DNA from 3 places in the Arthrobacter sp. NicSoilB4 genome. Region 1 is predicted to be linked to each of the others. Evidence: riboswitches for the same ligand, from Rfam matches in the RefSeq annotation. Region 1 holds a riboswitch; each other region holds the start of a gene.
What was found. Region 1 has a riboswitch for S-adenosylmethionine ahead of LDO13_RS16595 (ABC transporter substrate-binding protein). Riboswitches for the same ligand answer to the same signal wherever they lie in the genome.
Positions count from the first base shown of each region.

Region 1 (7,336 bases):
GGACCAAAGCGTACTGGCGGCCCTCGCGGCCCTCCGTGCTCGCCATGACCACGACCCAGTCGGCGAAGATGCTGCCGGTTGTGTAGTACTTTTCGCCCTTCAGCAGCCAGCGGCCCCCTTCCTCGCGAAGCTTGGTCTGGGTGGTGCCCAGCGCGTTGCCGGAGCGTTCCGTCGCAGCGTTGCCGAAGATCTCCCCGGCGAGGACCCGCGGAAACCAGCGGTTACGGAACTCGACCGGCTGCAGGGCAATCGTTTCCACGAACGAGAAGTGCGATCGCAACAGGTGTGAAACGTTGGAGTCCGCGGCGGCGAGTTCGATCAGCAGCCGGCTCAGGTGCTCGTAGCTGACGGGCTCCCCGCCGTGCTCGGCGGGGACACGGATGGTGGTGAAGCCGCTTTCCTTCAGCCAGGCGACGGGCTCGAACGGCAGGACGCGGTTGGACTCGCGTTCCAGGGCGCCTTCTGCGATCCGCGCGAAGACATCCTGGAAGCGCGCGGACAGCGCAGCGTAGCGGGCCTCCTCGCTGAGTTCTCTTACTTCTATCGAGACAGTCATCATGTTCCTAACGTTGAAGGGGTACTGACGTTCTTAGTTGCCGGTCGCCGCGACGAGTTCGCGCAGCCGGTGGCCGGGGTTCGAATCGAGCAACAGGCGGGTGTATTCGCTTTGCGGGGTGGAGAAGACCTGCGCAGTCGGGCCGACTTCGCGCAGCTGGCCCCGGCTCATCACGCCGACGTCATGGGCGAAGCGTTCAACAACGTGCAGGTCGTGGGAAATGAACAGGTAGGACAGTCCCAGGTCGCGTTGCAGGTCTTCGAGCAGAACCAGGATCTGGGCCTGCGTCAGGACGTCCAGGGCGGAGAGGGCCTCGTCCAGCACGATGGTGCGGGCGCCCAGGGCGAGGGCCCGGGCGATCGCCACGCGCTGGCGCTGGCCGCCGGACAGCTCCTTGGTCCGGCTGCCGGCGACCCGGGCGGGGAGGTTCACCTGGTCAAGGAGTTCGGCAACCCGGGCACGACGTTCCAGCCGCGACCCGACACGGAAATTCACCAGGGGCTCGGCGACGATGTCCCGTACGGTGAGCCTCGGGTCGAGCGCCGAATCCGGATTCTGGTACACCAGCTGCAGGGAGCGCCACAGCTCCCGCTTGTCTTTGCCCTGGATTGACGTGACATCGTTCCCGTGGACCTCCACGGTGCCTGACGTAGGGTCCAGCAGCCGCATGATCATGCGGGCCGTGGTGGACTTGCCCGACCCGGACTCGCCGACCAGAGCGAAGGTGGTTCCCTGGCGCACCGCAAAACTGACGTCATCCACGGCGCGGTGTTCAGTCTCGCCCTTGCCGAAGATCTTGGTGAGTCCGCGGACTTCGATCGCCGCAACGGGCTCCTCGCGGGCCGTAACCGCTGCGCCTTGGTCGGTTTTCGGCGCGGCCGGAGAGGCCTCCCGGAGCAGCCTGAGCGTGTAGTCGTCCTCCGGCTGCGCCAGGATGTCGGTGACCGTACGGTCTTCAAGGATCCTGCCCTGCCGCATCACCACGATCCGGTCGGCCAGATCGGTGGCGACGGCCAGATCGTGGGTCACAAAGATGACGGACGTCCCGTGGTCCCGCGCCAGCCTGCTGAAGACCTCGAGCACCCGCCGCTGCACCGTGACGTCCAGCGCCGACGTCGGCTCATCGGCAATCAGCAGCTTCGGTCCCAGGCTGAAAGCGATTGCGATCAGGACCCGCTGCTTGAGTCCGCCGGAGAGTTCGTGGGGGTACTGTTTCAGCCGTTCCGCCGGCCGGTCGATGCCCACCAGCTCGAAAAGCCGGATGACCTCCGCCCGGATCTCGCTCCTGGAGCGCTTGCCTTCCTCCGGGTGCAGCCGGAAGACCTCGGCCACTTGGGATCCGACCGTCTTGACCGGGTCCAGCGAACCGCCGGGATCCTGCGGAACCATGCCGATCTTGCGGCCACGGACTTTCTCCATGGCGCGTTCGGAAAGCGCGGTCAGCTCAATGCCGTCGAACACAATGGTTCCGGCAGAGATCCCTCCGGCTTTGGGGAGAAGGCCGATGAGCGATTTGGCCAGCGTGCTCTTGCCGGAACCGGATTCGCCAACGACGGCGACGATTTCACCCGGCTTGAGGACCAGGTCGAGTGAATCCGCGGCCACGACGGCCCCTGGACCGCGGCCGTATTGGACCTGCAGTCCGCGCACCTCAAGTAGCGGCCCGGGCTCGGTGATGGGTTTTACTGCGTTGAGAGTCATGGGGCTCCTCACTAGAACCGGAAGATCTTGAGAAGCTGGCGTCCGAGACCGGCCAACAACACCACCGTCAGCACGATGACCAGGCCGGGGAGGCTTGTCATCCACCACGCGCCGGCGAGGTACTGCCGACCCTCGGAGATCAGCAGGCCCCATTCCGGGGTGGGGGGAGGTGCGCCGAAGCCGAGGAAGCCAAGCCCGGAAATTGCGAGAATGGCAGCGCCAAGGTCGACGGCCAGCAGAGCGAGGACCGGGCCGCATGAGTTCGGCAGGACATGCTTCCAGACGACGGACCGGTAGGATCCCCCGTTGAGGAAAGCGGCCTCGACGTAGTCCAGGTTGCGGACGCGCAGGACTTCCGAGCGCACCACGCGGGCGAACGAGGCAATCGAGGCGATGCCCACACCCACACCGAGCGAGATCGGTCCCGGGGCGAACGCCGTCACGATGATCAGGGAGATCAGGAATCCGGGCACCGCCAAAAGCACGTCCACGAGGCGCATGGTGCCCGCATCGGCGGCCCTCCCCGCCGTCGCGGCAAAGAGGCCCAACGCCGTTCCCGCCACGAAACCGATCAGGACAGCGAGTCCTGCGGTGAGCAGGGTCTGCGAGGTGCCGTAGACGACCCTCGTGTAGACGTCCCGGCCCAAGTGGTCGGTGCCGAACCAGTGCCCGGCACTTGGCGGCTGGAATTTCTGCTTCGGAATGCCACTGATGGGGTCGAAAGCACTGAACAGGCCCGGCAGGAAGGCCCACCCCAGAACGATCAGCAGCGGAATGACGGTCAGCCACAGGCCCGCCGAGCGCAGGATGCTTCCTTGGCGCCCTTCCTGGCCACGGACGGCGCCGCCGCCGGCCGGCGGCAGCGCCAGCTCGGGGCCAGGATCTGTTTGTAGTAGCTCGATACTCACAAGGTTCTCCGTTCCGTCTCAGGCAGCCAGTGCTTTTGGCGAGCCGTGGGCACTGCTCTTGAGGATGCGGGGATCCAGCAGCGGATACAGCAGGTCGACGATCAGGTTCACTGCAACGAACGCCGACGCCGTCAGGAGGACCAGACCCTGGACCAGCGGGACATCCTGGCCTGTGACGGCCTGAAGGACCACCGAGCCCAGGCCGGAGCGGGCGAAAACGGTCTCCGTGATGACGGAACCGGCAAGCAGCGTCCCGACCGTGATGCCGGCAATGGTCATTGCCGGACCCGCGGCATTCTTCAGGGCGTGGCGGTAGAAGATCCACGCGGGGGATGCGCCCTTCGCCCGCAGCACGTCGACAAAAGGCTGCTCATAGACGTGGGTGATGCTCTTGAGCAGTACCTGCGCGATCGGGGCGGAAACGTGAAGGGCCAGGACCAGGACGGGAACTGCCAGCGACGCAAAGGAGCCGTCCGGGAAAAGGGACATCACCCCGAGCTGGATGGACAGCAGCTGCAGCAGCACGAGTCCGAGCCAGAACACCGGAACCGCTGCGAACAGCGGCGGGAGATTGGTGATGAATCGCTTCAGCGCCGCCGAGCGGCTCAGCGTGGCCGAGGCCACGAGGGCCACCGCGAGGACGACGGCCAACACGAAGGCGCTGGAGGCCAGCGCCAGGGTGGACCCGGCCACCGCGCCGATGCGGGTCGCCACCGACTGCCCGGAGGCCAGGGAATACCCCACGTCTCCACCGAGCAGCTGCCCAAGCTGGCTGAAGTACTGCACCAGCAGCGGCTGGTCGTAGCCGTATTGGGCCTTCATGGCATCGATCGTTGCCTGGTCCGCCGCAGCGTCCGCCGAGAGGAAGATCGTGACCGGATCGCTGGGCAGCAGCTGGACTGCCAGGAAGACGAGCGTGTACGCCAGCCAGATGACAAGCAGTGCCTGCCCGAGGCGCCGCGCAAAGTAGGGGCCCATAACGACCTACTTGCCGGTCTTCCAGGCACCCTGGAAGACCGGCGCGGTACCGGAGGTGAAGTCGACATGCGCCTTCGCGTTGGCGCCGTAAACCTGGACTTCGTCCCAGAGCACGAGGGCCAACGCCTGGTCGACAACCAGCGCGCGCTGCTCTTCGGCGACCAGCTGCTTGTGCGCTGCCGGGCTGGCGGCGGCGCGTTCCGTGGCAAAGAGCTCATTGAGCTGCTGGTCCGCGTTCAACGTCTGGGTATTGGTGACCGGGCCGAAGACCGGGCCCAGGCCGCCGTAGGCGAACTGCCGGGTGCCAAAGAATTCCACGTTGGGATCCTTCATCGCGGTCGCCAGGAAGGCGTTGTCTGCCGCGCGGTTGACCAGCTTCACGCCGATCTTGCGCCACTGCTGCTCGATCAGTTCGAAAGCGGGTTTGATGACCACGGAGTTGTTCGACGACGTGACGGTGACCTCGAGCTTCTGGCCGTCCTTGGCGCGGATGCCGTCGGAGCCAACCGCCCAGCCGGCCTCCTCCAGCAGGCTCTTCGACTTCTCCGGGTTGTAGGCCAAATCGGCGGAGAAATCAGTGAAGTCAGGCGCTTCACGGTTCAGCACGGAGCCGGCGAGTTCGTAGCTGTCGGAGAGCACCGTGTCCTTAAGCGTCGGCCGGTCGATGCCCAGCTGCAGTGCCTGGCGGACCTTCGCGTCCGCGAGTTTGCCGCTGCCGATCCGCACGGCTGCCATGTTTGCGGTCAGGTCAATGCCCTTGGCCGGCAGGACCTGGTTGCCGCTCCCGGCCAGGGCGGTTTCGTCGGCCGGCTGCAGGCCGCGGACCAAGTCAACCTGGCCGGTCTGCACAGCGCCCGCACGGTGCGCCACTTCCGGCAGGTACTTCACGACGACCTTGTCCAGATAGGCGGCGCCCTGGTTGGCGGCACCTTCCGGGGCCCAGGCGTAGTCGGAACGCTTAGCCAGGACGATTTCCTCGTCGGCCTTCTCTGATTCGAAGGTGAAGGGACCGGAACCGGAGATCTTCGCGATGGCCGACTGGCCGGCGTTGTCCAGGGTGAGGGTCTTCGGCGAAACGAGTCCGGCGGTGACGGAGGACGTGGCGCGCAGGAAGTTGGCGTCGGGGGAGGACAGTGTTACTTCCACCTGGTCCTCGCCGATGACCCGGGAGGACTGGTAGGTGGAGAAATCAACGTTCGGCTGGATCTTCGCGCCCTCGATGCCCTTGCCCAGGGCCTCGAAGTTGGCCTGGACAGCCTTGGCGTCCAGCGGTGTTCCATCGCTGAAGGTCACTCCCGGGCGGATCGTGAAGGTGAACTTTGTCTGGTCCTCGCTCGCGGTGAACTTGCTGGCGATCCAGGGGACAAGCTCGCCCTTCTTGGCATCGAAATAGGTCAGCCGGTCCAGCACGCTGTTGAGGACGTTCGCTTTTTCGTAGAAGCGCGCCGCCTGGGTCTGGAAGTTGTTGATCGGGGTGACCTCGGCGAAGACGAACGTTCCGCCCTGCACCGGAGTTCCATCCTGGACCTGCGAGGCCGCGGATCCGGCCGGGTTGGCGCCGCAGGCGCTCAGGGCCAGGGCCGCCGCCCCCATCAGGGTCAGCAAACGCAGCGCGCGGCGTTTTGCCTTCGCGTTCGTCGTTGCCGTGCGTGATTCATTGGTATCCATCGGGGATCCTCTCGGTCATGACCGAGGAACTCCAGAACCGCAGGCCCCACACACGCCGGCCGCCGCAGGGCGCAGGTTGGTGGGAACTTGGGATCGTGGCAATATCCATCGGTCCTGGCATTAGCACCGTGCCCGAAGGTGGTTGCTACGGCGTCATCGAGCCAGGTCTCTCAGCCGATCTGGATGGTTGGTAATTCGTTCAGAAGGACGTTTTTTGTTGCCCCGACCGTTTCCGGTGGAGGCAACACCTACTTTCCTGCAGAATCTTCGATTTCCCAATAATTACGACACGTTCTGCAACAAACGATCACAAACGCCCGGTTTCCCGTGGGCGTCCGGAATGTGGCGTTACATTTTTGCGAGTTTCGCCCGCACCATCATGAAGATGCCGTAGCAGATCAGGCCCACGCCGACGGCGGCCAGCATGTACACGCCGAAGGGCTGGTCGCGGAGGGCCTTCAACCCGCCGTCGATCCCGGTTGACTCCTCGGGGTGCACTTTGACGGTGGCAATGATGACCAGGAGTCCCACGAGCAGCAGGGCGATCCCTTTGGCCGCATAGCCCACGACGCCCAGGACCGTCACCGCCGTCCGCGCTTTTTGCGAGGCCGGAAGGCGGAGGTATTTGGCGAATGACTGGCGGAAGCCCCTGATGGCGTACACGATTCCCGTGATTCCCACGGCCGCCCCGATGGCGAGCAGGAGGACGTAGCCGCCGGGGGCTTTCATCACGGACGCCGTGAGATCGCTCGTGGAGCTGCTTTGGTCAGACCCGGCGCCGTTGGCGAACGAGAACAGCGTGATGGCCAGCCCGGCGTAGACGACGGCCTGCAGCGCGGCTTTGAGCTTCTTGGCCAGTTTCTTTTTGGCCGGCAGGTGCTCGAAATCGAAAATGGCGTCACTGGTCTGCCAGATGGCGAGGGCAACGCAGGCCGCAAATGAAGTCCACAGCAACAGCGGGCCGGCCGGCTGGCTGGCGAGCTGCTGGACCGCGCCGCTGACGTCGGCCTTGCCTTCCCCACCCATGGCCAGCCGGATTGCGACCAGGCCGATGAGGAAGTGCAGGACGCCGCTCACGGCGAAACCGGCACGGGCCACGAGCTCCAGCGCACGGGAATTCGTGATGTCTTCCGCAGCGTCCGCAGCGGTTTTCATTTCTTTTTTGATGGCGGGTTCCTCAACTGGCTCGGTGGTTCTGCCGGGCCTCTGGCCGGCCCGGTTCTTGCATCTTCCGCAATCGTGCCACGCCGAGCCGCCCACGAACAGCACCCGGGAATCCGGACTTTGGCAGGCACCGCCTCGGCGGACCCGAAAGGCCGGCCCGTCGGCTGGCGGCGGCCTTTTCCCGGGCTACCGGCGCCGGTAGCTCAGGTCAAAGATCAGCCGGCCCGCCTCGTGCGCTTTGTTCTCGAAACTCGTCAGGATCCGGCCGTCGAACCGCGGAGCCCAGCCGCCCGTCTCGTCGGTGCCCTCGTTCGGGCCGGTGTGTTCTGTGCTCACAGGCGCGCGGCCCTCCTTGACGGGG
Region 1 covers NZ_AP024653.1:3,602,524-3,609,859, reverse strand. Annotated here, with positions in the region: gene LDO13_RS16615 (acyl-CoA dehydrogenase family protein) at 1-556, opposite strand, end outside; gene LDO13_RS16610 (ABC transporter ATP-binding protein) at 590-2,257, opposite strand; gene LDO13_RS16605 (ABC transporter permease) at 2,269-3,165, opposite strand; gene LDO13_RS16600 (ABC transporter permease) at 3,184-4,143, opposite strand; gene LDO13_RS16595 (ABC transporter substrate-binding protein) at 4,150-5,811, opposite strand; SAM riboswitch class I at 5,914-6,001, opposite strand; gene LDO13_RS16590 (DUF1206 domain-containing protein) at 6,160-6,966, opposite strand; gene trmB (tRNA (guanosine(46)-N7)-methyltransferase TrmB) at 7,162-7,336, opposite strand, start outside.

Region 2 (7,336 bases), 910 kb from region 1:
GTGCTGCTGGCCGCCGTCGACACAAACGGCAGGCCCAGCCTGGCCTGGCGCGCCGAGCATCTGGCCGCGGACGCCAAGAAGAACGCCGGCCACCTCGCCGCTGATGTCAGGAAGACCACCGGCAAGCAGCTGAAGAAGGCCGACAAGGCCGTGCGCAAAGCCGTAGACCACACCCACGGAGCCTAAAACAGCAATGACAGGCACCACCCCCACCGCCGCTGCCCACCCCCTTCCGGCCGGGACCGCTCCGCTGTGGCGGGCGCCCTTCGCCGAACGGCCCGTTGACGCGACGGTCACTGTGCCGGGATCGAAGTCCCTGACCAACCGGTACCTCGTGCTGGCGGCCCTCGCCGACGGGCCCTCCCGGTTGCGCGCTCCCCTGCACTCCCGGGACTCTGCCCTCATGATCGAGGCGCTGCGCCAGTTGGGGGCCAGCATCGTGGAGGTTCCCGGCGACGGCGACTTCGGCCCGGACCTGGAAATCACCCCCATCACCCCCGGCGTTGCCGCTGCGGACACCGTGATCGACTGCGGCCTGGCCGGGACGGTCATGCGCTTCGTGCCGCCCGTCGCGGCCCTGCGCCGGGGAGTGTCACTGTTCGACGGCGATCCGCATGCGCGCAAGCGCCCCATGGGCACCATCATCGAGGCCCTGGCCGGCCTTGGCGTCGCCGTCAGCGCGCCCGACGGCGGAACGGCGTCGTCGCTGCCGTTCACCGTCCGGGGCACGGGTGAAGTCCGCGGCGGGCACCTCGTGATCGATGCCAGCGCCTCGTCCCAGTTTGTCTCCGCGCTGCTGCTGGCCGGCGCCCGCTTCGCCGAAGGCCTCCATCTGGAGCACCGCAGCACCAAAAACCCGGGCAAGCCCGTGCCGAGCCTGGACCACATCAACATGACCGTGGCCGTGCTGCGCGGCGTCGGCGTGGCGGTTGATGACTCCGTGCCGAACCACTGGGTTGTCTCCCCCGGTCCGATCCGGGCCTTTGACCAGCGGATCGAACAGGACCTCTCCAACGCCGGACCGTTCCTCGCGGCGGCCCTGGCCACCCGCGGGACGGTGCGGATCCCCAACTGGCCTGCAGAGACCACGCAGGTCGGCGACCTCTGGCGCGGAATCCTGACCGCCATGGGCGCGAACGTGACGCTGACGGACGGCACCCTGACCGTCACCGGCGGACCCGAGATCACGGGTGCGGACTTCGACGAGACCAGCGAACTCGCCCCGACGGTCGCCGCACTGTGCGCCCTCGCCTCCGGACCCTCACGGCTGACCGGAATCGCCCACCTCCGCGGGCACGAAACCGACCGGCTCGCCGCCCTCGTGGCCGAGATCAACCGCCTGGGCGGCGATGCCGAGGAGACCGCCGACGGCCTCGTCATCCGCCCCGCGCCGCTGCACGGCGGCGTCGTCCACAGCTATGCCGACCACCGCATGGCCACCGCTGGTGCCATCCTGGGCCTGGCCGTGCCCGGCGTCGAGGTCGAGGACATCGCGACCACGGCCAAGACCATGCCGGACTTCCCGCAGCTCTGGGAAGCCATGCTGGCGCAGCGAACCACTGCAGAGAAGGACTCCGCCGGTGGCACGCAGCACTGATTCCTGGGACGAATCCGACGTCCGGATCCGCCCCAACAAGAAGGGCACCCGGCCCCGCACCAAGGACCGGCCCGCCTACGACGACGCCGTGACCGGGCGGATCATCACCGTTGACCGCGGCCGCTACACCGCCGTCGTCGCCGAAGGCTCACCCGAAGAACGCAAGATCATCGCCGCCCGCGCCCGGGAGCTGCGGCGCAACCCCGTGGTGGCCGGCGACTTCGTCTCACTCGTCGGCGATGTCAGCGGCGAACCGGACACGCTGGCGCGGCTGGTCAAGATCCAGGACCGCAGGACCCTGCTGCGGCGCAGCGCCGACGACACGGACCCGATCGAGCGCGCCGTCGTCGCCAATGCCGACACATTGGTGATCGTCGTGGCGGCCGCCAACCCCGAGCCGAGGACCGGCTTCATCGACCGCGCCCTCGTCGCCGCGTACGACGCCGGCATCGAGCCGCTGCTGCTCGTCACCAAGGCCGACGTCAAGGACCCCGCGGAACTCCTCTCCAACTACCAGCACCTTGATTTCCCCGTGATCATCTCCAAGACGGCGGATTCCGCGGCGTCCGGCATCGACGCCCGCTCGGACGACGGGCTGTCCGCCCGGCTGGACAAGGACGCCGTCTCCGAGCTGCGCGCCCATCTCGACGGGAAGGTCACCGTCATGCTGGGCCATTCCGGCGTCGGCAAATCCACCATGGTCAATGCCCTGACCGGCGCCGAGCGCGCCACCGGCGGCGTCAACGCCGTCACCGGACGCGGCCGGCACACGTCCTCCTCCGCCCTGGCCCTGAAGGTCAACGATGCCCCGGCGGGCAGCTGGATCATCGACACCCCGGGCATCCGATCCTTCGGCCTGGCCCATGTGGACCCGGACCGGATCCTGCGGTCCTTCCCGGACCTCGAGCCCGGCACCGACGACTGCGAGCGGGGCTGCAAGCACGATTCCAGCGCGGTCAACTGCGGGGTGGACGCCTGGGTGGCCGCCGGCCACGCGGGCGAATCCGGCCCGGCCCGGCTCGCCTCGCTCCGCCGCCTGCTGGGCACGGACCCGCGGATGGAAGCGCAGGACGTCAAGGAACTGGGCACCGTCTCGTAGCCGGCTGCGGTGCCGCCTACCGCTCCCCCGCACGCTTTGGCGGTAGTTTGGAACCATGAGTCAACCCGCTTCGAGCTACAACGATGACCTGCGCCTTGCCCATGTACTGGCAGATTCCGTAGATTCCCAGACCATGAGCCGCTTCAAGGCGCTCGACCTTCGGATCGAGACGAAGCCGGACCTGACGCCGGTGACCGACGCCGACAAGTCAGCCGAAGAAGCCATCCGCGGCCAGCTGTCGCGGTCCCGTCCGCGCGACGCCGTGCTCGGCGAGGAATTCGGCAGCTCCGGCCACGGCTCCCGCCGCTGGATCATCGACCCGATTGACGGGACCAAGAACTTCGTCCGCGGCGTCCCCGTCTGGGCCACGCTGATCGCCCTCGTCGACGAAGGCGAGCCGGTGGTCGGCGTCGTGAGCGCACCCGCCCTGGGCAAGCGCTGGTGGGCCGCCAAGGGCGCCGGAGCATACATGGGCCGTTCGCTGGCCGCCGCTACCCGGCTCCGGGTGTCCAACGTCTCGGAACTCTCGGACGCCTCCCTGTCCTACTCCAGCCTGGGCGGCTGGAAGCAGCGCGGCAACCTCGACGAGTTCCTCGGCCTCACCGAGGAAGTCTGGCGCACCCGCGCCTACGGTGACTTCTGGTCCTACTGCCTCGTGGCCGAAGGCGCCGTCGACATCGCCTGCGAGCCCGAACTGAATCTCTACGACATGGCCGCGCTGGTACCCATCGTCACCGAGGCAGGCGGGCGCTTCACGTCCCTCGAAGGCGAAGACGGCCCCTTCGGCGGCAACGCCCTCGCCACCAACTCCATCCTGCACTCCGAGGTCCTGAAGCGGCTCAACCCGGGCCTGGACGACCTGCTCTAGCAACATCCGGCGTCGTCCGGCCGGTCCGGACGACGCCGCGTAACAAAGCTCTTCATATTCCTTCCCTGCCTTTTCTGCGGCAGCAGGCATGGCCTACGCTCGAACCAGGTCACGAGTGCCAGCGCGAAACCCCGGTTTGCTGGCCGGCAACCCTCCATTCGCGGCGGGGTGCCCCGGGTGACGACCTGGCCGGTCCGGAACGGACCCGGCAAGCGCGGATCCCCGGCATGTGGGGTCCTTTTCGATCGAGGTCCCATGACGACTGCCACATTCCCTGCCACCCCCGAACTCCACGCCGACGCCGGCCAGGGCCGTCCCGATGCGCGGTTCGCCGCCGGCCGCCGCCCGCTGGCCGCGGTGACCGGCGCCGAGATCCAGGCGCCGCTCATCCAGGGCGGCCACGTCCGCTACGCCAACCTGGACTACGGTGCCTCGGCGCCCGCACTGTCCGTGGTCTCGGCCTATCTCAACGAAATCCTGCCGTTCTACGCCAGCGTCCACCGCGGCGCCGGCTACGCCTCCCAGATCAGCACCTCGGTTTACGAGAACTCCCGCACCATTGTCCGCGATTTCGTGGGCGGCCGCCCGGACGATGCGGTGATCTTCACCCGGAACACCACCGATTCCCTGAACCTGCTGGCCGGCTGCCTGCCGGCCGTCGACGGCGTGCACACCGGCGAGGTGCTCTATCTCGACATCGAACACCACGCAAACCTCCTGCCCTGGCAGCGGGTGCCGCACCGGAACGTCATCGCCGCCCCGACGCTCGCCGCCACCCTGGAACTGCTCCGCGGGGAACTCGCCCACGGCGGCGTCAGCCTGCTCGCCGTCACCGGCGCCTCCAACGTCACCGGTGAGATCCTGCCGATCCGTGCCCTGGCCGCGCTTGCCCACGAATACGGGGCCCGGATCGTCGTCGACGCAGCCCAGCTCGCCCCGCACCGGCGGATCGACATCACCGCGGACGACGTCGACTACCTCGCCTTCTCGGGGCACAAGCTCTACGCGCCCTTCGGCGCCGGCGTGCTGGTGGGCCGTCCCGACTGGCTCGACGCCGGCACACCGCACCTGGCCGGCGGCGGAGCCGTGCAGGACGCCCGGATCGACACGGTGAGCTGGACCACCGGTCCCGCCCGGCATGAAGGCGGCTCGCCCAATGTCCTTGGGGCCGCCACCCTGGCCCGGGCCACCCAGGTGATCGCCGACCTGGACGTGGACCAGTGGCACGCACACGAAAACGCCATCCGGTCTTTCCTCGTCGAGGGCCTCGCCCGGATCGACGGAGTGACGGTCCACCAGATCTTCTCGGACAGCGCTTCCTTCGGTGTGCCGGCGGGCAGTGAACCGGGGAACGGGGCGGGCACGGGCACGATCGGCGTCGTCAATTTCTCCCTCGAAGGGTACGACGCGGGCCTGGTCGCTGCGTACCTGTCGGCCGAACACGGCCTCGGGCTGCGTGACGGACGGTTCTGCGCGCACCCCCTGCTCCGGCGGCTCGGGCTGCCGTCCGGCTCGTTGCGGGCAAGCTTCGGCGTGGGTTCCCGGCTGGAGGACGCCCAGCGGCTGCTCGCCGGAATCCAGGAGCTGCGCCGGACCGGCCTCGGCTGGGACTATGTGGTGGACGCCGGACGTTGGGTTCCGTCCAACGACACGCGCAGCTACCCGCACTGGGCGCCGAACACACCCGGCACTGCCGGCGCGGCCCCCTGCACCCAGGACTGACTGGGCGGGAAAACGACGAGGCACCGCGGCCCCTGCCGCGTGCGGTAAATTCGGAAGGTACCCATCCGGACCTGCCGAAGGAGATCGCACGTGGCACGCGGTGGCCCCAAACTGCACCGGGAACGGCGCCAGGAGCTCGGTCAGAGCTTCCAGCACGGCGGGGAGCACTACGAACGCGTGCGCCCCGGCTACCCCGACGATTCGGCCGACTGGCTGATTCCCGCCGGGGCGATGGACGCCGCGGACCTGGGCGCAGGAACCGGGAAATTTACGGCGCTGCTGGCCGTGCGCGGCCTGCACACTGTGGCTGTGGACCCGTCCGCCGACATGCTGGAGCAGCTGCGCAGAACACTCCCGGGCGTAACCGCCGTCGAGGGCACCGCAGAGCACACGGGCCTGCCCTCGGAGGCGTTCGACCTCGTGACTGTCGCCCAGGCGTGGCACTGGTGCGATCCCGTCCTGGCCAGCACGGAGATCGCCAGGATCCTCCGCCCCCATGGTGTCCTGGGGCTGGTCTGGAACCAGCTGGACACCTCCGTTCCCTGGGTGCACCGGCTCTCGCGCATCATGCATGCCGGCGACGTCCACAAACCCCACTTCAAGCCGCCGCTAGGGCCGGAATTCACGGGACTGGAGAGTCACCTGACCCGCTGGGAGGATCCGGTGCGCACCGCCGACATCATGGAGCTGACGAAGTCCCGCAGCTACTACCTGGCGGCCAGCGAAGCGGTCCGGGCCAAGGTGCTGGGCAACCTCGACTGGTACCTGCACGAGCATCTGGGCCACGACCCCCTAGAGGTGCTGCCGCTTCCCTATCTGACACAGAGCTGGCGGGCCGTCCGGGCGTGACCGGGGCAGGGCCCGTGGTTTGGCCGGGCTGCATTGCCCCGGCCCCGCACGCTGGCCTATGGTTTCGGCATGCCTAATAATTGTTTATAGGCAACTGCAAACTATGGGGCGGGCCCGAGCCCGCCGCCACCGGCAGCGTCGTTGAGACGCACTTACCCAGGGGAGCCCGCCGTGCTGGAAGTTACAGGACACGAAGCGCCCGCGCGGCGGAAACCGGGCGGCCGCCGCGCCATGATCGGCCTTTTGGGCCCGGCGTTCGTCGCCGCGATCGCCTACGTGGACCCCGGCAACGTTGCGGCAAACCTCACGGCCGGCGCACAGTACGGCTACCTTCTGGTCTGGGTCCTGGTGGCCGCCAACATCATGGCCGTGCTGGTCCAGTACCAGTCCGCCAAGCTCGGGATCGTCACCGGGAAAAGCCTGCCCGAGATCCTCGGCGAGCGGCTCAAGCCCTTCTGGCGCCGCGCATTCTGGGTCCAGGCCGAGATCGTGGCCGCCGCCACCGACCTGGCCGAAGTGGTCGGCGGGGCGATAGCGCTCTACCTCCTTTTCGGGCTGCCGCTCCCGCTTGGTGCCGTGATCGTCGGCGGTGTCTCCATGGTCCTGCTGGCAGTCCAGGCCCGGAACCGGCAGCGGCCCTTCGAGTTCATCATCATCTTCCTGCTGGGCATCATCACGATCGGATTCCTGGCGGGCCTTTTCATCAGCCCGCCGGACCCTGCGGGGGTCGCGGCCGGACTGATACCGGGCTTCCAGGGTCCGGACACCGTGCTGCTGGCCGCCAGCATGCTGGGCGCCACGGTGATGCCGCACGCCATCTACGTCCATTCGGCCCTGTCCAGGGACCGGCACCGCCCGGACCCGCATCTCCACGTCCCCGCACCGGCGCTTGCGCGCCTCGTCAAGGCGACCCGCTGGGACGTCGTGGCGGCCCTGGCCATTGCCGGGATCGTGAACATCGGGATGCTGCTGCTGGCCGCCTCCACGCTGGGCGGCGAAGAGGGAACGGACACCATCGAGGGCGCCCATGCGGCGATCACCGCCAACCTGGGTCCCATCGTCGGCGTCATCTTCGCCGTCGGCCTGCTCGCCTCCGGCCTGGCATCAACCTCCGTGGGCTGCTACGCCGGCGGATCCATCATGCAGGGCCTGCTCAAGATCCGGATCCCGCTGATGACGCGCCGCGTCGTCACCCTCATTC
Region 2 covers NZ_AP024653.1:2,697,008-2,704,343, forward strand. Annotated here, with positions in the region: gene LDO13_RS12240 (DoxX family protein) at 1-186, shown strand, start outside; gene aroA (3-phosphoshikimate 1-carboxyvinyltransferase) at 194-1,597, shown strand; gene LDO13_RS12250 (ribosome small subunit-dependent GTPase A) at 1,581-2,696, shown strand; gene hisN (histidinol-phosphatase) at 2,752-3,564, shown strand; SAM riboswitch class IV at 3,672-3,785, shown strand; gene LDO13_RS12260 (aminotransferase class V-fold PLP-dependent enzyme) at 3,820-5,286, shown strand; gene LDO13_RS12265 (class I SAM-dependent methyltransferase) at 5,377-6,135, shown strand; gene LDO13_RS12270 (Nramp family divalent metal transporter) at 6,367-7,336, shown strand, end outside.
Region 2: another riboswitch for S-adenosylmethionine. It lies ahead of LDO13_RS12260 (aminotransferase class V-fold PLP-dependent enzyme); the one in region 1 lies ahead of LDO13_RS16595 (ABC transporter substrate-binding protein).

Region 3 (7,336 bases), 1.6 Mb from region 1:
ATGTCGTCGATGTGCTCCAGGCCCACGGACAGCCGCACCAGGCCGGGGTTGACGCCGGCAACGGTCTGCTGTTCCGGGGAGAGCTGGCTGTGGGTGGTCGACGCCGGGTGGATGACCAGCGAGCGCACGTCGCCGATGTTCGCCACGTGGGAGTGCAGTTCGAGGGCATCGACAAAACGCTTCCCGGCCTCCGCTCCCCCGGCGATGTTGAAGGCCACGACGGCGCCCGTCCCCCGGGGACCGTACTTGCGGCCGCGCTCGTACCAGGGGCTCGACGGCAGCCCGGCATAGGCGACCGATTCGACGTCGTCCCTGGCTTCGAGCCATTCGGCGACCTTGGTGGCGTTGGCAACATGCCGCTCCACGCGCAGGCTCAGGGTCTCGATGCCCTGGGCGATGAGGAAGGCGTTGAACGGAGATACCGCCGAGCCGAGGTCGCGCAGCAACTGGACGCGCGCCTTGAGGATGTAGGAGAGGTTGGCGCCGAGGGCGCCGTCCTTGCCGAGGTCCCGGGCGTAGACCAGGCCGTTGTAGGTGGGGTCGGGAGTGTTGAAACCGGGGTAGCGCTCCGGATCCTTGCCGAAGTCGAAGTTGCCGGAATCCACGATCACGCCAGCGATCGCTGCTCCGTGGCCGCCAAGGTACTTGGTGGCGGAGTGCACCACGATGTCCGCACCCCACTCGATCGGCCGGATGAGGTATGGCGTGGAGAGGGTGTTGTCCACGATCAGCGGGACCCCGGCCTCGTGGGCCACCTGCGAGATGCCCTCGATGTCCAGGACGTCCTGGCGCGGGTTGGAGACCACTTCGCCAAAGAAGAGCTTGGTGTTGGGCTGCACGGCCTCGCGCCAGTGCGCCAGGTTGTCCGGGTCCTCCACGAAGGTCACGGAGATGCCGAACTTCTTCAGGGTGTGCGCCAGGAGGTTGTAGGTGCCGCCGTAGAGGCTGGGGCTGGCCACCACATGGTCGCCGGCCTCGGCGACGTTCAGGATCGCGAAGGTCTCCGCTGCCTGGCCCGAGCTCAGCAGCAGTGCCGCGAGCCCGCCTTCCAGGCTGGCCACGCGTTGTTCCACGGCGTCCTGGGTGGGGTTGCCGATCCGGGTGTAGATGGGAGCCAGTTCGGCCAGGGCGAAGCGGTTGGCGGCGCTTTCGGCGCTGGGGAAGACGAACGACGTCGTCTGGTAGATCGGGAGCGACCGGGCACCGGTGGCGCTGTCCGGCTCCTGGCCGGCGTGGATCTGGCGGGTTTCGAAGGACCAGGCATTGGACATCGGAGACTCCTCAACGGGACTGGGCACAGACTGCACCGGAGCTCTGGGCCCGGGGCAACTCTGGCGCCGCGCTTGCCGTCCGGCGGGTGCCGGACAGCCAGGTCTTCACCCGGGGCACCCCACCGCGATACGAGGGTTGCCGGCCAGCAAGCCGGGGCTGTGTGCTGGCACTCATGACCTGACCCCAGTCTAGGAACCGGTTCCGGGCTCTGGATAGCTTTGTGACGAAGATGAAGCCGGGCGGCCGATTCGCCCGGGCGGACCCCCTGGTTCCCCGCAATGACGCGGGAAAGCGCACTGCGGCGACTCCCCGAAAATGACATCCCATCTCGGTTAGGCACCCCTAAGCTGAGAGCCGCATCACAAAGTGCCAAGATGAGGTCATGCGCATGGATCACGTCTCTTACGCCTGTGAACAAGATGGCCTCGCTGCCACCACCGAACGAATTGCGTCTGCCCTCGGCGTCGAAGCCGTGAAGGGCGGAGTACACCCCCGATTCGGGACCCGCAACATGATCATCCCGCTCGCGGGACACAAGTACCTGGAGGTCGTGGAGGTCCTGAACCACCCGGCTTCCGACAAGGCCCCCTTCGGCCAGGCCGTCCGCGCCCGCTCCGAAGCAGGCGGCGGCTGGATGGGCTGGTGCGTCGAGGTTGACGACCTGGCCCCGTTCGAGGAGCGGCTCGGCCGCGCCGCCGTCAACGGCAACCGTAAGTTCCCGGACGGCCGCGAACTGGTCTGGAAGCAGATCGGCATCCTCGGGCTCATCGCCGATCCCCAGGTCCCGTACATGCTCAAGTGGGAGGGCGATCCGGAACTCCACCCATCGAAGGCCTACGAGAGCCAGGTCAAGATGTCCGCCCTCACGATTGCCGGCTCCGCCGAGCGCGTCACCGAATGGCTGGGTGTTCCGGTGGAAAAGCCGCTGGAAGACGTCGCCGTGAACTGGATCGCTCCCCGCGGAACACCCGGCATCCTGTCCGTCACGTTCGAGACGGCTTCCGGAGCCGTCACGATCTGACGCTTCACCGCCCCACACTTCGGCCGCTATCAGCGGGTGCCAATGATGCCACCCACCGATGGCGGCCGAAATACTTTAACGGCATACCGGCGGTCCGGCCGGCTCTGTAGAGCAACGCGGGGTCACTTCACGCCCGTCCGGAGCCTCCGGATGGGCGCCAAATGACCCCGCGTTGCCTGGTGCCTGCTCAGCCCAGGCCGATGGCCTTGCCGAAGAGGCTGAAGCCGACGAACGCCACGATGTCCAGCACCGCATGCGCGATCACCAGCGGCATCAGCCGGCGGGTTTTGGTGTAGACCACGGCGAAGATGACGCCCATGATGGCATTGCCGATGAACGGGCCAAACCCCTGGTACAGGTGGTAGCTGCCCCGCAGCATGGCGCTGGCAAAGATCGCCGCCGGCATGGCCCAGCCGAGCTTCCCGAGCCGGTCCAGCAGGTAGCCCACCACGATCACCTCCTCCACGATCCCGTGCCGGATCGCTGAGAGGACCAGCACCGGCACCGTCCACCAGTAGGCGTCCAGCGCGCTGGGGATGATCGCCGTCGTGATGCCGAGCGCCCGGCCGGCGGCGTAGAGGCCCAGCGACGGGATGCCGATCAGTGCCGCCAGGCCGAAGCCCTGCAGCAGGTCCTTGCCGGGCCGGTCGAAATTGAGGCCCAGCCGCTGGAAGGCCGTGACGCCGTGGCCAGACGGCCGGTGTTCCGTCAGGAAGTAGATCACCAGGACCACGGGCACCAGGGCGAAGATGATGTCCAGCAGCTGGTAGGTGAGGTCGAAATACTCGCGGCTGCTTTGCGAGCGGTTCAGCGTGGAAGTCCCCTCCGCGAGGGGCGCCCTGGTCATCTTGTCCAGCAGCTGTACCACCGAATATACGGCCGACTGCCCCAGGGACAACCCCAGGACAATCCACATTTCAATCCGCAGCCGGCGGCGGGAGGGAACCAACATGTTTCCATCTTGCCCGCAGTTGCCGGTAGTTGCCTGAATCCGGGCCGCCGCGCGGCCGGGCCCTATGCTTGGGGTTTATGAGTGCGCCCGGGAAAATCATCATGATCCGGCATGGCCAGTCCGCCGCCAACGCCGACACCTCTATCTACAACAGGGTGCCCGATTACCGGATTCCGCTGACCGAACTCGGCGTGGAACAGGCCCGGGCAGCCGGCGAACAGGTCCGGCGGCTGCTGGACGGCCGGCAGGCCTGCGTGTACGTCTCCCCCTACCTGCGGGCCTACCAGACCCTGGAGGCACTCAACCTCGGTCCGCTGGTCGAGCGGGTGATCGAGGAGCCGCGGCTGCGGGAGCAGGACTGGGCCAACTTCCAGATCGCCGGCGAGATCGAGGACCAGAAGGAACTCCGGAACGCCTACGGCCACTTCTTCTACCGCTTCCGGGAGGGCGAGTCCGGCTCCGATGTCTACGACCGGATCTCCTCCTTCATGGAGACCCTGTACCGGCACTGGTCGAAACCCAGCTACGCCCCGAACGCGCTGTTTGTCACCCACGGGCTCACCATGCGGCTGTTCTGCATGCGCTGGTTCCACTGGTCGGTGGAGTACTTCGAGTCCCTCAACAATCCGGACAATGCCGAGGTGCGGACCCTGCTGCGGACCGAGCTGGGCAAGTATGAGCTGGACAAGCCCTTCAGCCAGTGGGTGGAGCGCCGCGTCGACGAGACAGTCCTCGACGCCCCGCCGATGTTTTTCTGACTAACGAAACTGACTCGCAGCAGGGGCCGTTTTGAGCGTCCAAAACGGCCCCTGCTGCGAGTCAGTTGGGTGGGTCAGCGGGCACGGACCCCCGCGCGCCAGACGGCGTGGGTGAGCGGAATGCCGGGCCGGTAGGCCAGGTGCGTGGCCGAGGGCGCGTTGAGCAGGTGCAGGTCCGCGCGGTGGCCGACGGCGATCGAGCCCACGGCGCGTTCGCCGTCGGCGTCGTTCCCGGACTCCCGGCCGAGGGCCAGCGCGCCGCCGTAGGTCGCGGCGCGCACGGCCTCGTGGACGCTCAGGCGCATCTGGAGCACAGCGGTGGTGACGCAGAACGCAATCGAGCTGGTGTAGGAGGTCCCCGGGTTGCAGTTGGAGGCCAGCGCGAGCTGCACGCCGGCGTCGAGCAGCTCCCGGCCCGGTGCCAGCGGCTGGCGGGTGGACAGGTCGCAGGCCGGCAGGCACGTTGCCACCGTGCCGCGCCCGGTTCCTGATTCGGCGTTCCAGCCGGTCCAGCTGGCCGCGAGGGCGTCGACGTCGGCCGCGGACAGGTAGTTCACGTGGTCCACGCTCGCGGCCCCGAATTCGACGGCGAGCCGGACGCCGGGGCCTTCGCCGAGCTGGTTGCCGTGCACGCGCAGGCCGAGCCCGGCGTCCCGGCAGGCCTGGAGCACGCGCCGGGACTGGTCCTCGGTGAAGGCTCCCCGCTCGCAGAAGACGTCGGCCCAGCGCGCGAACGGCCGGACGGCGGCGAGCATGGGGCCGCAGACCAGGTCCGTGTACTCCTCGGCGTCCATCCCGGCGGGCACGAGGTGCGCGCCGAGGTAGGTGACCTCGTCCGCCACGGTGGAGGCGATCCGGGCGCTGCGGGCCTCGTTTTCGACGTCCAGGCCGTACCCGGTCTTGGTTTCGAGGTAGGTGGTGCCCTGCGAGACGGCCTCGGCCACCCGGCCCATGGCGAGCCGGGTGAGGTCGAAGTCGCTGGTGCTCCGGGTGGCGCCGGTGGTCACGGCGATCCCGCCGGCGCTGTAGCTCTCCCCCGCCATCCGGGCCTCGAATTCGGCGGTCCGGTCGCCGGCGAAGATCAGGTGGGTGTGTGAGTCGACCCAGCCCGGCAGCAGGGCCCGGCCACCGGCGTCGACGGCGTCGTCGGCGGCCGGCGCGTCGGACGCGGGGCCGAGCCAGGAAATCCGTTCGCCCTCGATGACCATTGCCGCATTCTTCAGGACGCGGCGCTCCGCGTCCTGGGTCATCAGCTCGGCAATGTTCGTAATGAGGGTGCTCATGAGTCCATTCTTCAGCGCCGGATGGACCAGCGTGTCGCCGCCAGCGCTTCCGCTGTCCGGGATGCCGGACCCGCTGCTGTACTGCCGCCTGCGGCAGAGCCGGCGCCCTGGCCTGCGAGGATGAGTTCCGCGGCCAGTTCGGCGATGCCGGAGGACGTCTGGAAGCCGTAGCCGCCCTGGCCGGCAAGCCAGAAGAATCCGGGGGCCTCGGCGTCGAACCCCACCACCGGGATACCGTCGGCCGCTTCCGTCCGCAGTCCCGTCCAGGCCCGGCTGACGCCGCGGATGCCGAGGGTGGTGAGGGTGTTGAGCCGGGCGGTCAGCGCCTCGACGTCGCCCGGGTGCGGCTGCGCGTCCTCGGGCCCGCTCGGTTCGTGTTCCGAGGGCGAGATGAGGACCTGTTCGCCGTCGCGCCGGAAGTAGAAGCTTTCATCCGCGGCGGCCACCATGGGGCAGCCCTGCGGGAGCGGGTGTTCGACGTCGACAATCGCCGCGGTGCGGCGGTAGGGCTGGAGTCCGAGCTTCTCGACGCCGCTGAGCACCGCGAATTCGTCCGCCCAGGCGCCGGCGGCATTGACCACGACAGCGGCCTGGATGCCCTCCTGCCCGGCGCCGAGTTCCCAGCCGGAGCCGAGCCGCTGCGCCGAGTGGACCCTCGCGCCGGTGATGATGTCCACGCCGCCCTCAACCGCCCACTCCCGGTGGTCTTCCAGCAGCAAGGACGCGTTGCAGGCGAAGGATCCGGAGTCGAGGCCGGCAGCGGAGAAGGATTCCGGTTTGAGCGCAGGGCAGAGTTTCAGGGCTTCTGCATGGCTGATCCGGTGCATGAAGCCGCTGGACTGCTGCTGGACGGCTTCCTCGTCGCCGATCAGCATGAACCGGCGCGGCGAGAGCACGGGTTCAGGCCGTGTGCCCTCCCGGATGCCGATGAGTTCCAGCGTGCGCATGGTCAGTTCCTGGACCACCGGCGGCCCGTAGCTGGGAATCAGCTGCCGGGCCGACCGGGCGGACGTGTGGTACCCCAGCGACTGCTCGGCTTCGACCAAGGCCACGCTGCATTTGCCGGCGAGGGCGGAGGCCAGGGACAGGCCGGCAATTCCGCCGCCCACGATCACGACATCGTATTTAGCTGACATGCCTCCATCCTTGCACCCGACAGGAGGTCACGTCAGCACTTTCGCACCGCGGCCGGCAGGGCGCTACGAGGCTGCGGCCACCGACTCGCGGCTGCGCACGAAGGCCTGCACGCAGGACTCGACGTCGTCGGCGCTGTGCGCGGCGGAGAGCTGGACGCGGATCCGCGCGGCGCCCTTGGGGACCACCGGGTAGCTGAACGCCGTCACGAAGACGCCGTTGTGCAGCATGGAGTCGGCCACCTTGGCGGCCATCACGGCGTCGCCGAACATCACCGGGACGATCGCGTGCTCGCCCGGGAGCAGCTCGAAGCCCTCCTCGGACATGCGGCTCCGGAAGAGTTCGGCGTTGGCGAAGAGCTTGCTGCGCAGCTCGCCGGAGTTCTCCACGAGGTCCAGGGCCTTCAGCGTGGCCGCAACGATGGCCGGGGCCAGCGAGTTGGAGAACAGGTACGGGCGGGCCTTCTGCCGGAGCATGGCGATGACTTCGCGGCGGCCGGAGACGTAGCCGCCGGACGCGCCACCGAGGGCCTTGCCGAAGGTGCCGGTGTAGATGTCCACGCGGTCCGAGACGCCGGCGTGCTCCGGGGTGCCCGCGCCGCTGGAGCCCATGAAGCCGACGGCGTGGGAATCGTCCACCATGACCATGGCGTCGTACTTTTCCGCGAGGTCGCAGATCGCCTCCAGCGGGGCGAGGAAGCCGTCCATCGAGAAGACGCCGTCCGTGACGATGATCTTGCGGCGGGCCGGGTTCTCCTGCGTGGTGGCCTCGATCAGCTTGGCTTCGAGGTCCGCCATGTCCTGGTTGGCGTAGCGGAAGCGCTGGGCCTTGCAGAGCCGGATGCCGTCGATGATCGAGGCGTGGTTGAGCGCGTCGGAGATGACGGCGTCTTCCGGGCCGAAGAGCGATTCGAACA
Region 3 covers NZ_AP024653.1:1,232,984-1,240,319, reverse strand. Annotated here, with positions in the region: gene LDO13_RS05485 (bifunctional o-acetylhomoserine/o-acetylserine sulfhydrylase) at 1-1,271, opposite strand, end outside; SAM riboswitch class IV at 1,335-1,450, opposite strand; gene LDO13_RS05480 (VOC family protein) at 1,655-2,293, shown strand; gene LDO13_RS05475 (type II CAAX endopeptidase family protein) at 2,481-3,245, opposite strand; gene LDO13_RS05470 (histidine phosphatase family protein) at 3,323-4,003, shown strand; gene hutI (imidazolonepropionase) at 4,078-5,286, opposite strand; gene LDO13_RS05460 (FAD-dependent oxidoreductase) at 5,298-6,422, opposite strand; gene LDO13_RS05455 (glycine C-acetyltransferase) at 6,486-7,336, opposite strand, start outside.
Region 3: another riboswitch for S-adenosylmethionine. It lies ahead of LDO13_RS05485 (bifunctional o-acetylhomoserine/o-acetylserine sulfhydrylase); the one in region 1 lies ahead of LDO13_RS16595 (ABC transporter substrate-binding protein).